DNA from 4 places in the Erwinia magellanica genome. Region 1 is predicted to be linked to each of the others. Evidence: predicted binding sites of a transcription regulator. Region 1 holds the regulator's gene; each other region holds the start of a gene.
The links. The regulator CRP, encoded in region 1, controls carbon source genes, mostly activating them, when cyclic AMP is high. The targets are predictions, from matches to a motif close to ATGTGANNNNNNTCACAT.
Positions count from the first base shown of each region.

Region 1 (3,142 bases):
ATGCTACAGGGATCCTTTATCTCGCATATCAATACGCTGGTGGTGCCGGGCGGGAAAATGGGGCTGGCAATGGAGCTGATTATGGGGCCGTTGGTTAAACGTCTGATTCAGGGCAAGAAAATTGAGTAACGCCCCGGTAAACAGACGTTACTCCCCTGCTCAGCGATCTACTTTTCCTGTAATTCGATCACTTCATAGCTGTGGGTCATATTAACCCCTTTACCCAGCATCAGCGCCACAGAGCAATACTTCTCTGCCGAAAGATCGACAGCGCGCGAGACGGCTTTGTCACTCAGCCCGACGCCGCTGATAATAAAGTGCAGATTAATATGGGTGAAGAGGCGGGGAGCCTCTTCGCGCCGCTCTGAGGTGAGCTTCACCTCGCAATCCTTTACGTTATGACGGCCCTTTTGCAGAATAGAGACCACGTCGATGGCGCTGCATCCACCCGCAGCCATCAGCACCATTTCCATAGGACTTGGCGCTTTATCCCCGGCGTTTCCATCCATCAATACCTGGTGTCCCGATGAGGATTCTCCCAAAAACGTTAACCCTTCAACCCACTTGACCCGAGCCTGCATAACAAGTTCCTCTAATTCATTTAGTTAACATCAGATTACGCTTTAGCCTGAAAAACGGCAATGTGGCAGTTTTCACACTATGCTGAAGCGAGACAACAGAAGACACTCACTGAAAGCTGTGCTACAAACAAAGCTGTAATATTTTCGTCAGTACTCTACAGGCACGACGAAACAAGACAACATAACGAGCCAGGCTTTTCACAGAGGCCCGAATACATTTCCTGATGGGAAACGCTTGATTATTTCAACGCCTGACAGGGAACTCTGCCCCTGTATTTAGGCACGATGACAACAGAGGATAACAGCGAATGGTTCTCGGCAAACCGCAAACAGACCCGACACTTGAATGGTTCCTGTCACATTGCCATATTCATAAGTATCCATCCAAGAGCACGCTGATTCATCAGGGTGAAAAGGCAGAAACCCTCTACTACATCGTCAAAGGCGCAGTAGCGGTGCTTATCAAGGATGAAGAAGGCAAAGAGATGATCCTCTCTTACCTCAACCAGGGTGACTTCATTGGCGAACTTGGCCTGTTTGAAGAAGGTCAGGAGCGTAGCGCGTGGGTACGTGCGAAAACAGCCTGTGAAGTGGCTGAAATCTCTTATAAAAAATTCCGTCAGCTTATTCAGGTCAACCCTGACATTCTGATGCGCCTCTCGGCACAGATGGCGAGTCGACTTCAGGTTACCTCAGAGAAAGTGGGCAATTTAGCTTTCCTTGATGTCACAGGTCGCATTGCGCAGACCCTGCTCAACCTGGCGAAGCAACCCGACGCCATGACCCACCCGGACGGGATGCAGATCAAAATCACCCGTCAGGAGATTGGGCAGATTGTTGGCTGCTCACGCGAAACCGTAGGCCGTATTCTGAAAATGCTGGAAGATCAGAACCTGATCTCAGCACATGGTAAAACCATCGTTGTCTACGGCACACGCTGATCGGCTCTGATCCACGGCGCAACAGCTCTTGTTGCGCCTTTTTATTTGGTACGGAGTGATGTGGCGTCGACTGATCTATCACCCTGAAGTGAACTACGCGCTGCGCCAGACGCTGGTGCTCTGCTTACCGGTGGCTGTCGGCTGGCTGCTGGGTGACCTGCAACGGGGCCTGCTTTTCTCTTTAGTGCCTGCCTGTTGCAACATCGCTGGTCTTGATACTCCTCACAAACGCTTCTTCAAACGCCTGATCATCGGCGGAAGCCTGTTCGCCTTCAGCAGCTTCCTGATCCAGTATCTGGGCGGACATGCGGTGCCTTTACCCGCTATTCTCTTCACCATGACGATGCTGCTGGGCATAACCGGTGAGATCAGCCCGCTGCATGGCCGACTGCTGCCCGGCTCGCTGATTGCCGCTATTTTCACCCTCAGCCTGGCTGGCCGGATGCCAATATGGGAACCGCCAATGCTCTACGTGCTGGGCACCATCTGGTATGGCCTTTTTAACTGGTTCTGGTTCTGGCTGTGGAAAGAGCAGCCGATGCGGGAGACGCTCAGCCTGCTCTACCGCGAGCTGGCGGGCTACTGCGAAGCCAAATATTCCCTGCTGACCCAGCTGACAGATCCTGAAAAGGCGCTGCCACCACTGCTGGCCCGGCAGCAGAAAGCTGTCGATCTGATCACTACCTGCTACCAGCAGATGCATATGCTCTCTGCCACCCGCTATAACCATCACAAACGCCTGACCAGAGCGTTCCAGGTGGCGCTGGATTTGCAGGAACATATTTCGGTCAGCCTGCATCAGCCCGAAGAGGTTCAGAAGCTGGTAGAGCAGAGCCATGCTGAAGCGGTGATCCGCTGGAATGCGCAAACCATCGCCGCCCGGCTTCGCGTACTGGCTGACGATATTCTTTATCACAAGCTGCCTGAACGCTTCACGATGGATAAGCAGCTACAGGCGCTGGAGAAGATCTCCCGCCAGCACCCGGACAATCCGGTGGGCACCTTTTGTTATTATCATTTCAGCCGTATCGCCAGGGTTTTACGTACCCAGCGGCCTCTGTATCAGCGGGATTTGATGGCTGACCGCCAGCGTCGTCTGCCCTTGTTACCCGCTATCAGAAGCTATCTGTCGCTGAAATCAGCCGCGCTGCGCACTGCCTCCCGCTTTGCCGTGATGCTGACTTTTGCCAGCTCGCTGGCGCTGTTCTTTAATTTGCCGAAGCCTTACTGGATCCTGATGACGGTGATGTTTGTCAGCCAGAACGGCTACAGCGCAACCCGCGTGCGGATCCAGCACCGTGCGCTGGGCACCCTGGCGGGACTGATTATCGCCGCCATCACGCTGCGCCTTCATGCGCCAGAATCGGTGGTGCTGCTGGTGATGCTGGCGATTACGCTTATCAGCTATCTGTTTATCCGTAAATTCTACGGCTTCGCAATGATTGGCTTCACGGTGACCGCGGTCTGGTCCCTTCAGCTGCTGTCACTTAACGGCGCGGACTTCCTGCTGCCCCGCCTGCTTGATACGCTGATGGGCTGCCTGATCGCTTTCGGCGGCATGATCTGGCTCTGGCCGCAGTGGCAAAGCGGCCTGCTGCGGCAGAATGCGCACGATGCGCT
Region 1 covers NZ_JBCHVC010000004.1:51,491-54,632, forward strand. The annotation lists gene AAH450_RS14755 (phosphoribulokinase) at 1-129, shown strand, start outside; gene AAH450_RS14760 (OsmC family protein) at 168-581, opposite strand; gene crp (cAMP-activated global transcriptional regulator CRP) at 890-1,522, shown strand; gene AAH450_RS14770 (YccS/YhfK family putative transporter) at 1,581-3,142, shown strand, end outside.

Region 2 (3,142 bases), on a different contig from region 1:
TTATTTCGATACAGGTGAAGCTGGCGCAGTTTTTCCTGGTGGGCTGGGGGTCAGCGCACGAGCTGGGGCTGTTTACCGCCGCCAATACGATTTCTGCCTCCTGGATCTTTATTCCAGTGGCAATCATTACATCCTGTTTTTCTGAGATTTTCAGGGAGCGCGCGGATGTGGCAGTAAAACTGGCCGCAAGGCTGAATGGCTATGTTATGGCAGTTTCATTTTTGATGCTTCTTGTCGTCGCGCTGTTTGGCGAAAAGATCATCACTACCCTTTATGGGCATGACTACACACAATCGGGAAACCTCGTTACGTTATTGTCATTGGCAACCTGCTTTTCGGCAATGGGAACAGTAGCTTACCGCTATATGGTGAAAGAAGGTGGTTTTAATTATCTGCTGGTTAAGATTGTTTTACTGGTGGTGATTAGCGTAATAACCAACTGGTTTTTCATCCGTTTCTGGGGATTAACAGGTGCTGCCTGGAGCGTACTGGTAACAGAACTGCTCTCCCTGACGGTAATGAATTATCTCTTTAAGAATGGTGTCATTCTTAAAATACAGCTTTCCTCACTCAACTACAAAACCTACAAATGAGGTAAAAATGTTAAAACTCAAAGCAGAATTGAGAAAAGGCGTCTTATACCTGCTTAAAAAAATGCCTTGGTCCTATCAGGACAGAATTCATTATTTTCACAGATTTAAGCGGTTACCTAACATACACCAGCCAAAGTTATTTAATGAGAAGATTTTGTACAGGAAATTTGTTACCGGCGACTATGTTCGCTATGGCAACCTTTCGGATAAATTTCTGGTGCGCGACTACATAGCAAAAACAATTGGTGAAGAGTATTTAATTCCCATGCTGCATGAAACGGCAGACCCGATCACGCTGCTTGGTCTTAAATCGCTTAAAAATACCGTGATTAAACCGAACCATGGTTCTGGTATGGTAGAAATATTGCTGGAAGAGCCGGACTGTATTCAGAAACAGCTGTTGGTTAAACGCTGTGAAGAGTGGCTGAGCCGCGATTTCTCACACCATTCCCGTGAGATCCATTACCGCTATATTAAGCCGCGGATTGTTGTGGAGGAGTATGTGGGCGACGGTAAACTTGCCGCTGTGGATTATAAATTCCACATGTTCAACAAGAAAGATGGCAACTTTGAGTATGTTCTGCAGATTATCTACAACCGCTGCGGTAATGCGCCACTCTCTATGAACTTTTATGTGAACAGCCTGCAACAGTGCTTCTACAAAATCCGTGACACGGGGCTGGATATCAGCGGCGACAGAGAAACGCTGGAAAAGGCGCTGGCACTCAGTAAGAAGCTGGCCAGTGATTTTGACTATGTGCGGGTAGACTGGTACATCAATGAAGGGCAGATTTACTTTGGTGAGCTTACCTTTACGCCGGGTGCTGGCCTGGTAACTGGGCTTGATATGGGTCTGGATAAAATGATGGGTGATATGTGGCTACAGGAAAAGAAGGCGGCTAATCTGCCCGCGACTTCTGACGTCACGCCACTGCCGGTAGCGCTTAAAAAGATCTGAATTACCCGATCGGATTAACGAGCCGTTTCTCCGGGAGAAATCGGCTCGCTTGTTTTCAGGGCATAGGATAATCAGTAGGGGTGTGGCTCATGACGTCGATGAACACATCTTTAGTGATGTGCCAGAAGTTGTGCAGATTTTCCATACTCAAGGTGATGCCTAACAGCCCTGTAACGAACCAGCATGACATGCCGATCCCTACACCAGTAAAAATGAAAGCGATGCCGTTACGGCTGGTTTTACGGCACTTCACGTTAAAGGTGCTGGCTAAAAACATCATTACTGCACTAACCAGTTCCCATCTCATCAATACCAGGCTAGCGGTTAAGGTACCCATATCTGTTTATACTCCAGGTAAGACTGCCCTGACAAAAGGCCGCGTCATCACCCGTTCAGATGAAAAGTTGCCAGGTTACTTTCTATCTGAGCAGACACAAAGAGGCGCAGAAGTGTGATGACGGTCACATTATATCACTCGATTTTAAAATTTGAATAAAATTTAGCCCTGGTATGGTAGTTTTTTGCGGCGGTGCTAAATAAGCTTTTATTTCCTGAGGTTTACATAATTATTCCATAAATCGTGAATAGCTGAATTATTACTGTGGCATCATGCCGGAACAGCGCTTGCCAGTACGCTGTTCGTCAGAAAAACATGATTTCGTTATTAAGAATATTATTAGCGGAGCCGGAGGCAGGCTGATTTTTGAGACGGGAAATGACAATTAATTCTATTAACTAAAGGTCTGGCTTATTATTTTACGCTGCCCCTTAGCGTTATCTTTCCGGCGGTAAGGGAAGTTAATCCGCCATTTAGTTGATAGCTAATTTGCGTGGCGTTTTGCGCCTCTGTTATTTCAGGATTAAGTCAAATTTCCTCTTTGGGATGAATCCGACCTGCTAAACGTTGTGCAACCCGCCCATGGGCTGTAGGCTTTTTCTTAATCAAAATCCTTACCTCTCATCCCTTTGCATTTTACGGGACGGGCAGGCTTTGCCTGAAAATTAGCTCACTGAATAACGGCTTAATTGGTCAGCAGCGGGCAATAAAAACAGAAAGGAGCTTTTGTGTTTTTAACTCAACGCTCATTCACCGCCATTCAGGCGAGGGAGGAGGCATGTCTGACTATTCTGAGCAGGCTGTAACAACGGGCCAAAAGCCATTGCCGACGCTGCGCAAATCTCTGCAACGCATCTATCTGGCGATCATTGTCGTGTCGCTGATGTTCAGCGGGGGCTCGCTGTCGGTGCTGTCTCTGTTTGCGCTGCGCAGTTATGCAGAAAATAACCTTCAACTGGTCGCCACTACGCTGGGCTACAGTCTGGAACCCGCGGTGTTAGGGGGCGACAGTGCCACCGCCAGCGATATTGTCCGGCAAATTGCGGCAACAGCAGAGTTCGGTCAGGCCAGGGTTCTTGATGCCAATAAAAAGGTGCTGGTCAACTGGCCAGCTTCCGGCACCCGACATGCTGAAGGTCCGGGAGAGCTGGTAACACACTGGCTTTTCCCGCAGCCGGTCAGCGTGCCCATCATGCATTCCCGACAGCAGGTTGGTGAAGTGTGGCTGACGGGTGATGCCAGCCGGGTGATGCA
Region 2 covers NZ_JBCHVC010000003.1:491,452-494,593, reverse strand. The annotation lists gene AAH450_RS14035 (MATE family efflux transporter) at 1-593, shown strand, start outside; gene AAH450_RS14030 (ATP-grasp fold amidoligase family protein) at 601-1,551, shown strand; gene AAH450_RS14025 (YjcB family protein) at 1,607-1,888, opposite strand; gene AAH450_RS14020 (diguanylate cyclase DgcN/YfiN) at 2,667-3,142, shown strand, end outside.
Region 2: AAH450_RS14025 (YjcB family protein) is a predicted target of CRP. The motif match lies at 2,001-2,018, and genes of this name have one in related genera.

Region 3 (3,142 bases), on a different contig from region 1:
TAAAATTTAAACAATTTCATTCCTGCACATGACTTTAAGCCAGTGACAAGTTTTACAGGCTGTATCTGCGCTGTTGGTCACAGATTGATCGGTGAGATGCGCGCCAGGTCTCAAAATTTAATTTTCATTGTTAATGAAAATGAAAAAAATAAACTAAATTGTTTGCCATACCAGTTGAATGTTATGACATCGTGACTTTCTCTGATCCGTTCCTTTCCACCCGGTAAAAATAAGAGGTAGAAAACCACCATGGCAAAAGAACAGTACATAACCCCCAGTCGGGCTTCTGGCCCCAACAGTGAGACGCCTGCCGAACCCTTTGTAAAAGTTATCGCCGTTATTGCCACGCTGGGCGGCCTGCTGTTTGGTTATGACACGGGCGTTATCTCAGGTGCGCTGCTGTTTATGGGTAATGAGCTGCACTTAACGCCATTTACCACCGGGCTGGTCACCAGTTCTCTGCTGTTTGGCGCAGCTTTTGGCGCACTCTTCTCTGGTCATTTCGCCGCTGCCGCCGGGCGCAGGAAAATCATCATTATCCTTGCGGTGATCTTCGCCGTCGGGGCGTTGGGAACCTCACTGGCACCGGATGTGCACTGGATGATTTTCTTCCGCCTGGTGCTGGGGGTGGCTGTAGGTGGCGCCGCTGCCACGGTGCCGGTCTATATTGCGGAAATTGCGCCGGCCAACAAACGCGGACAGCTGGTAACGCTACAGGAGTTAATGATCGTTTCCGGCCAGATGCTGGCCTATATCTCCAACGCCGGTTTTAACGCAGCGTGGGGCGGCGAAAGCACCTGGCGCTGGATGCTGGCCATTGCCACCATTCCCGCTGTTGCACTCTGGTTTGGTATGATGTTTATGCCCGATACGCCACGCTGGTATGCAATGAAAGGACGGCTGGCCGAGGCGCGTAAAGTGCTGGAACGCACGCGCGCTAAAGGCGACGTGGATTGGGAGATGACCGAAATTGAGGAAACGCTCGCTGAAGATGAAAACAGAGCGCCGCCCAGCCTGCGTGAGCTGAAAAAGCCCTGGCTGTTCAGGCTGTTCCTGATTGGCGTGGGGGTGGCGGTTATTCAACAGCTCTCCGGCGTGAACACCATTATGTATTACGCTCCCACCATGCTGAAGGCCGTGGGCATGAGTACCGACGCGGCGCTGTTTGCTACTATCGCTAACGGCGCGATCTCGGTATTGATGACCTTTGTGGGCATCTGGCTGCTGGGGAAAATTGGGCGCCGTACCATGACCATGATTGGCCAGTTCGGCTGTACTGCCTGCCTGCTGTTTATCGGTGCCGTGAGTTATCTGATGCCGGAAACGATTAACGGTGAGGTTGACGTTTTCCGGGGATATCTGGTGCTGCTGGGCATGCTGATGTTCCTGAGCTTCCAGCAAGGGGCGCTCTCTCCCGTTACCTGGCTGCTGCTGTCAGAAATCTTCCCGACCCGCCTGCGCGGCATCTTTATGGGCGGTGCCGTCTTCGCTATGTGGATTGCCAACTTCCTTATTTCTCTTACTTTCCCGCTTCTTCTGGCGACAGTGGGTCTGGCAGGCGCCTTCTTTATCTTCGCCTTTATCGGACTTTTCGGGGCGCTGTTTGTAATCAAATGCGTGCCGGAAACCCGTAACCGCAGCCTGGAACAGATAGAACATTACCTGCATGACTGGCTGAGCGATGAGGTGGAAACGCGGCCGATGCCCGCGCCAAAACGTGAGCTGGAAAGCCATTAACGAAAACTAACTATGCTCTGCGGGGTGGTGGTGTATTCGCCGCCCCTTTTTTTTGGCATAATGCGCGCTGGTTCACATTCTCCATCGCAAACGAAAGGCAATCCCTGTGCTAGTTTCCAGCAACGTCACCATGCAGTTTGGCAGTAAGCCGCTGTTCGAAAACATCTCTGTCAAATTTGGCGGCGGTAACCGCTATGGCCTGATCGGTGCCAACGGTAGCGGCAAGTCCACCTTTATGAAAATTCTGGGCGGGGACCTGGTTCCTTCCGGCGGCAACGTGTCGCTCGACCCTAACGAGCGTATCGGTAAGCTGCGTCAGGATCAGTTCGCCTTTGAAGAGTATACCGTGCTGGATACCGTAATCATGGGCCACGGCGAGCTTTGGGAAGTGAAAGAGGAGCGTGACCGGATCTACTCGCTGCCAGAAATGACCGAGGAAGATGGCTACAAAGTTGCCGACCTGGAAGTCAAATATGGCGAAATGGACGGTTACACCGCAGAAGCGCGCGCGGGCGAACTGCTGCTGGGCGTGGGCATCCCGCTGGAGCAGCATTACGGCCCGATGAGCGAAGTCGCACCAGGCTGGAAACTGCGCGTGCTGTTGGCACAGGCGCTCTTCTCTAACCCGGAAATTCTGCTGCTCGACGAACCCACGAACAACCTGGACATCGATACTATTCGCTGGCTGGAACAGGTGCTGAACGAGCGCAACAGCACCATGATCATCATTTCGCATGACCGTCACTTCCTGAACATGGTCTGTACTCATATGGCGGATCTGGACTACGGCGAGCTGCGCGTTTATCCGGGCAACTACGACGAATACATGACTGCGGCAACGCAGTCGCGTGAGCGCCTGCTCTCTGATAACGCCAAGAAAAAAGCGCAGATCAACGAGTTGCAGTCCTTTGTCAGCCGCTTCAGTGCCAACGCCTCTAAGTCGCGTCAGGCAACTTCACGTGCGAAGCAGATCGATAAAATCAAGCTGGAAGAAGTTAAAGCTTCCAGCCGACAGAACCCGTTTATCCGCTTCGATCAGGATAAAAAGCTGTTCCGTAATGCTTTGCAGCTTGAGTCGCTGACCAAAGGGTTCGATCAGGGGCCGTTGTTTAAAAACGTTAACCTGCTGCTGGAAGTGGGCGAGAAGCTGGCTATCATCGGGCCGAACGGTATCGGTAAAACAACGCTGCTGAAAACGCTGGTCGGGGAATTGCAGCCCGATGCGGGTGAAGTGAAATGGTCTGAAAATGCGCAGATCGGCTACTACGCGCAGGATCACGCCCACGACTTCGCGGATGACCTGAGCGTATTCGACTGGATGAGCCAGTGGAAGCAGGAGAGCGATGATGAGCAGGCCGTACGCGGTATCCTGGGTCGCTTACTCTTCAGCCAGGATGATATCAAG
Region 3 covers NZ_JBCHVC010000002.1:632,482-635,623, forward strand. The annotation lists gene AAH450_RS10265 (sugar porter family MFS transporter) at 250-1,737, shown strand; gene AAH450_RS10270 (ABC-F family ATPase) at 1,844-3,142, shown strand, end outside.
Region 3: AAH450_RS10270 (ABC-F family ATPase) is a predicted target of CRP. The motif match lies at 1,798-1,815, and genes of this name have one in related genera.

Region 4 (3,142 bases), on a different contig from region 1:
CACCGTCGGTGACCACAATCACCTTCACGTTCTGTTTGGTGGCGTTTTGCAACATATCTTCAATGTTGTCGCGGTTCGGATAAGAGATAAATACGCCACGGGCACGACGATAAATTTCCGAGAAGTGCTCACAGGCTGCGCCCACGGTTGGCGTATAAATAATGGGCATCATCTCTTCAAGATGATTATCCAGCAGCCGGTAGAACAGGGTTTCGTTGGTGTCCTGAATATTGCGCAGGTAGACGTGTTTATCGTTATCGTTTTTGAAGTCCTGGAACTGACGCCAGGCGCGTTGAGCCTGCTCTTCAATTGTCTCTACCGTTTCCGGCAGCAGGCCACGCAGGTTGAATTCATTACGCTCTTCAACAGAGAAGGCGCTGCCCTTATTTAACAGGGGGAATTCCAGCAAAATAGGGCCGGCATAAGGGATATACAGCGGTCGTTTACTTTCGTATTCGAGTTCCATGTAATCAATACTCATTCGGATCGTGACGTTGTGCGCCAATCCTAAAATATTTAGTCTGAAAGTACAGCTTTTGTTAACGGGAGTTAACAAAAGGAACGGTTTTTATTCAATATTTGCGGAGAGACGCAGGCGAGGCCTGCATCATAAAGTCACCAGCTTAAGAAGGCTTCAGACCAGAGGAATGGTGGTGACATTGGCGCAGCCCAGCGCCTGAAGCGTTGCCAGCGTCGCCTGTCGCTGAATAACTTTAGCATCCGGTGCTTCTGCCAGCACGGCGCGCTGGATCTGAAACACATCATGTCCCGACAGACTGAGCAAATTCAGCGCGGCCTGTAACGGCGGCAGGCTGGGGTTAAAGGCGGCATTTTCCGCATAGCGACCGGCAAAAATGGTGCCGTCGGCGGCCTGTAACGCCACGCCGCTCCAGGCCTGGGTATAAGGGGCATGGCTTCGGCTGGCAGCCTCCAGGGCGGCCTGAGACAGCGGATCGCCTTTAATCACTAAACCGTGATCGATCTCATCCATCAGCAGCGTTTTGATAGCCAGGTCACGGGGGCCGAAAGCATCCGGCAGGTAATCTGCCAGCGTGGCAGGTTCACGTCCGGGCAGATTGATGCCAAGCGCCGTGCCGCTGTTGAGTTCATTCATAAACTGGCGGCAGTGGCCGCATGGCGTGTAATTCACGGTAATGGCTTCCAGCGCCTTCTCGCCGCGCAGCCAGGCATGGGTCACGGCGCTCTGCTCGGCATGCACGGTTTGCTGCATGGTGGCGCTAACGAACTCCATATTTGCGCCAAAATAGAGATGGCCGCTGGTGCCTCTGGCCACTGCTCCCACATTAAAATTCGACAGCGGCGCTACGGCGCAGGCCGCAGCCAGCGGCAGCAGGGAAAACGCCAGTTGCTGGTCATCAAGCCCGGTCTGGGATTTGATATCGGCAATCTGCATCGGTGTCAGGAAAGCCTGAAAATCGGCTGAAGAGAGAACGGGTTGCAGAGCGGTTTGCAGAGCTGAAGGCAGCGTGGCAAACGCAGCGTGAAAACGTGGGTGCATAATAGGCCTCTTTCACATAAACGGCCGCTGAGTGTAGCGGGCACCCGAAGAGTTATATGTGATTGAAATCACACAAGCAATGCAATTTATGAAAGTGAATTGCAAATTGCGCGATCCATCGCAAATTTTAACCCCAGAGGTGCATCAGCAACGGAAACATAAAGGGGGCCAGCAGAGAAGTAATAATCCCGCAGATCACCAGCGCCAGCGAGCTGTAAGCCCCTTCCTGATAATCCAGTTCTGCACAGCGGGCGGTGCCCAGAGCGTGGGAAGCGTTACCGATAGCTAAACCCCGTGACGGCTTGCCGCTGATTTTCAGCAGGTTGAGGACCATGTGGCCAAATACTGCGGCCAGCACACCCGCAATCAGCACACAGATGGCACTGATAGCAGGAATGCCTCCCAGCGTGCCGGAGACAGCCATGGCAATTGGCGTGGTCACGGATTTCGGCATCAGCGTGGCGGCTATCTGCGGCGTGGCTCCCATCCAGAGCGCAATGGCTGTACCGGAGACCATCGCCGTGATACTGCCCATAAAGCAGACGCCGATGATCGCTTTCCAGCGCGCGCGGATTTGATGCATCTGTTCGTAAAGGGGAATTGCCAGCGCTACCACAGAAGGCTGAAGAAGCTGATTAAGCAGGGAACTCCCCTGGAAATAGCGCGTGTAAGGCATCTGGATAAGCAGCAGCAGCGGGATAATTACCGCCATCGACACCAGCAAGGGATTGACCAGCGAGATCTTAACTTTTGCGGCCAGCATGCGAGCCGCAAAAAACACCACCACCGTCAGCGGCAGCGACCACCAGATATCACTCATCCGCAGCTCCTGGCTTTTTCAGCGGGCGGCTGTGCAATTTGTGGGAGGCCAGCCCAACGGTGATCAGCACAATAAAGGTGCTCAGGACGCAGGAGACCACAATCGGGCCAAACTGCGCGCTGAGAATGTCGGTATAGCTCATAATCCCGACGCTGATCGGCACAAACAGCAGCCCCATATAGCGGATCAGCAGGGTGCTTCCGGGTTTCACCCAGTCAACAGGCAGGATTTGTAAAGCGAGTAAGCCGAACAGGATAAGCATGCCCAGTATGCTGCCAGGAATAATCACCGGAAGCAGGGCTGCTACGCCAGTCCCGGCATAGAGACAGAGATAAAGAATAAGGAAGGCGCGAAGATATTGTCCGCCCACGGAGAGCACGCTGCGCATGATAAACTCCTGGTTTTAAGAACGTTAATCATACGACGAAACGAGAAAACGTGCTACGGGTCACAGAGTGCAGGCTGATGAGTTGTCCGGAACGGCTGCTCTGGGGGCAGCGTATTGGGTCAGGAAGGGGTTCTGTAACTCTTTTCAGGCAGAAGGGAATAAGCAATTAAAAAGGGGTGAAATTATTCACCCCTTTGCGTGTTTTAACTGCGCAGTGTTAAGCGGTTATTTAACCTGCATCCCTGGCTGAGCACCGCTGTCGGCACCCAGGATAAAGAGATCTTTTCCGCCAGGACCGGCTGAGAGCACCATGCCTTCCGAGACGCCAAAGCGCATCTTACGCGGCGCGAGGTTTGCCACCACCACCGTCATGCGGCCTTCCAGTACGGAAGGGTCCGGATAGGCGGCCCGGATA
Region 4 covers NZ_JBCHVC010000001.1:454,102-457,243, forward strand. The annotation lists gene AAH450_RS02060 (NAD-dependent malic enzyme) at 1-466, opposite strand, end outside; gene cdd (cytidine deaminase) at 635-1,519, opposite strand; gene AAH450_RS02070 (CidB/LrgB family autolysis modulator) at 1,647-2,339, opposite strand; gene AAH450_RS02075 (CidA/LrgA family protein) at 2,332-2,727, opposite strand; gene metG (methionine--tRNA ligase) at 2,953-3,142, opposite strand, start outside.
Region 4: cdd (cytidine deaminase) is a predicted target of CRP. The motif match lies at 1,576-1,593, and genes of this name have one in related genera.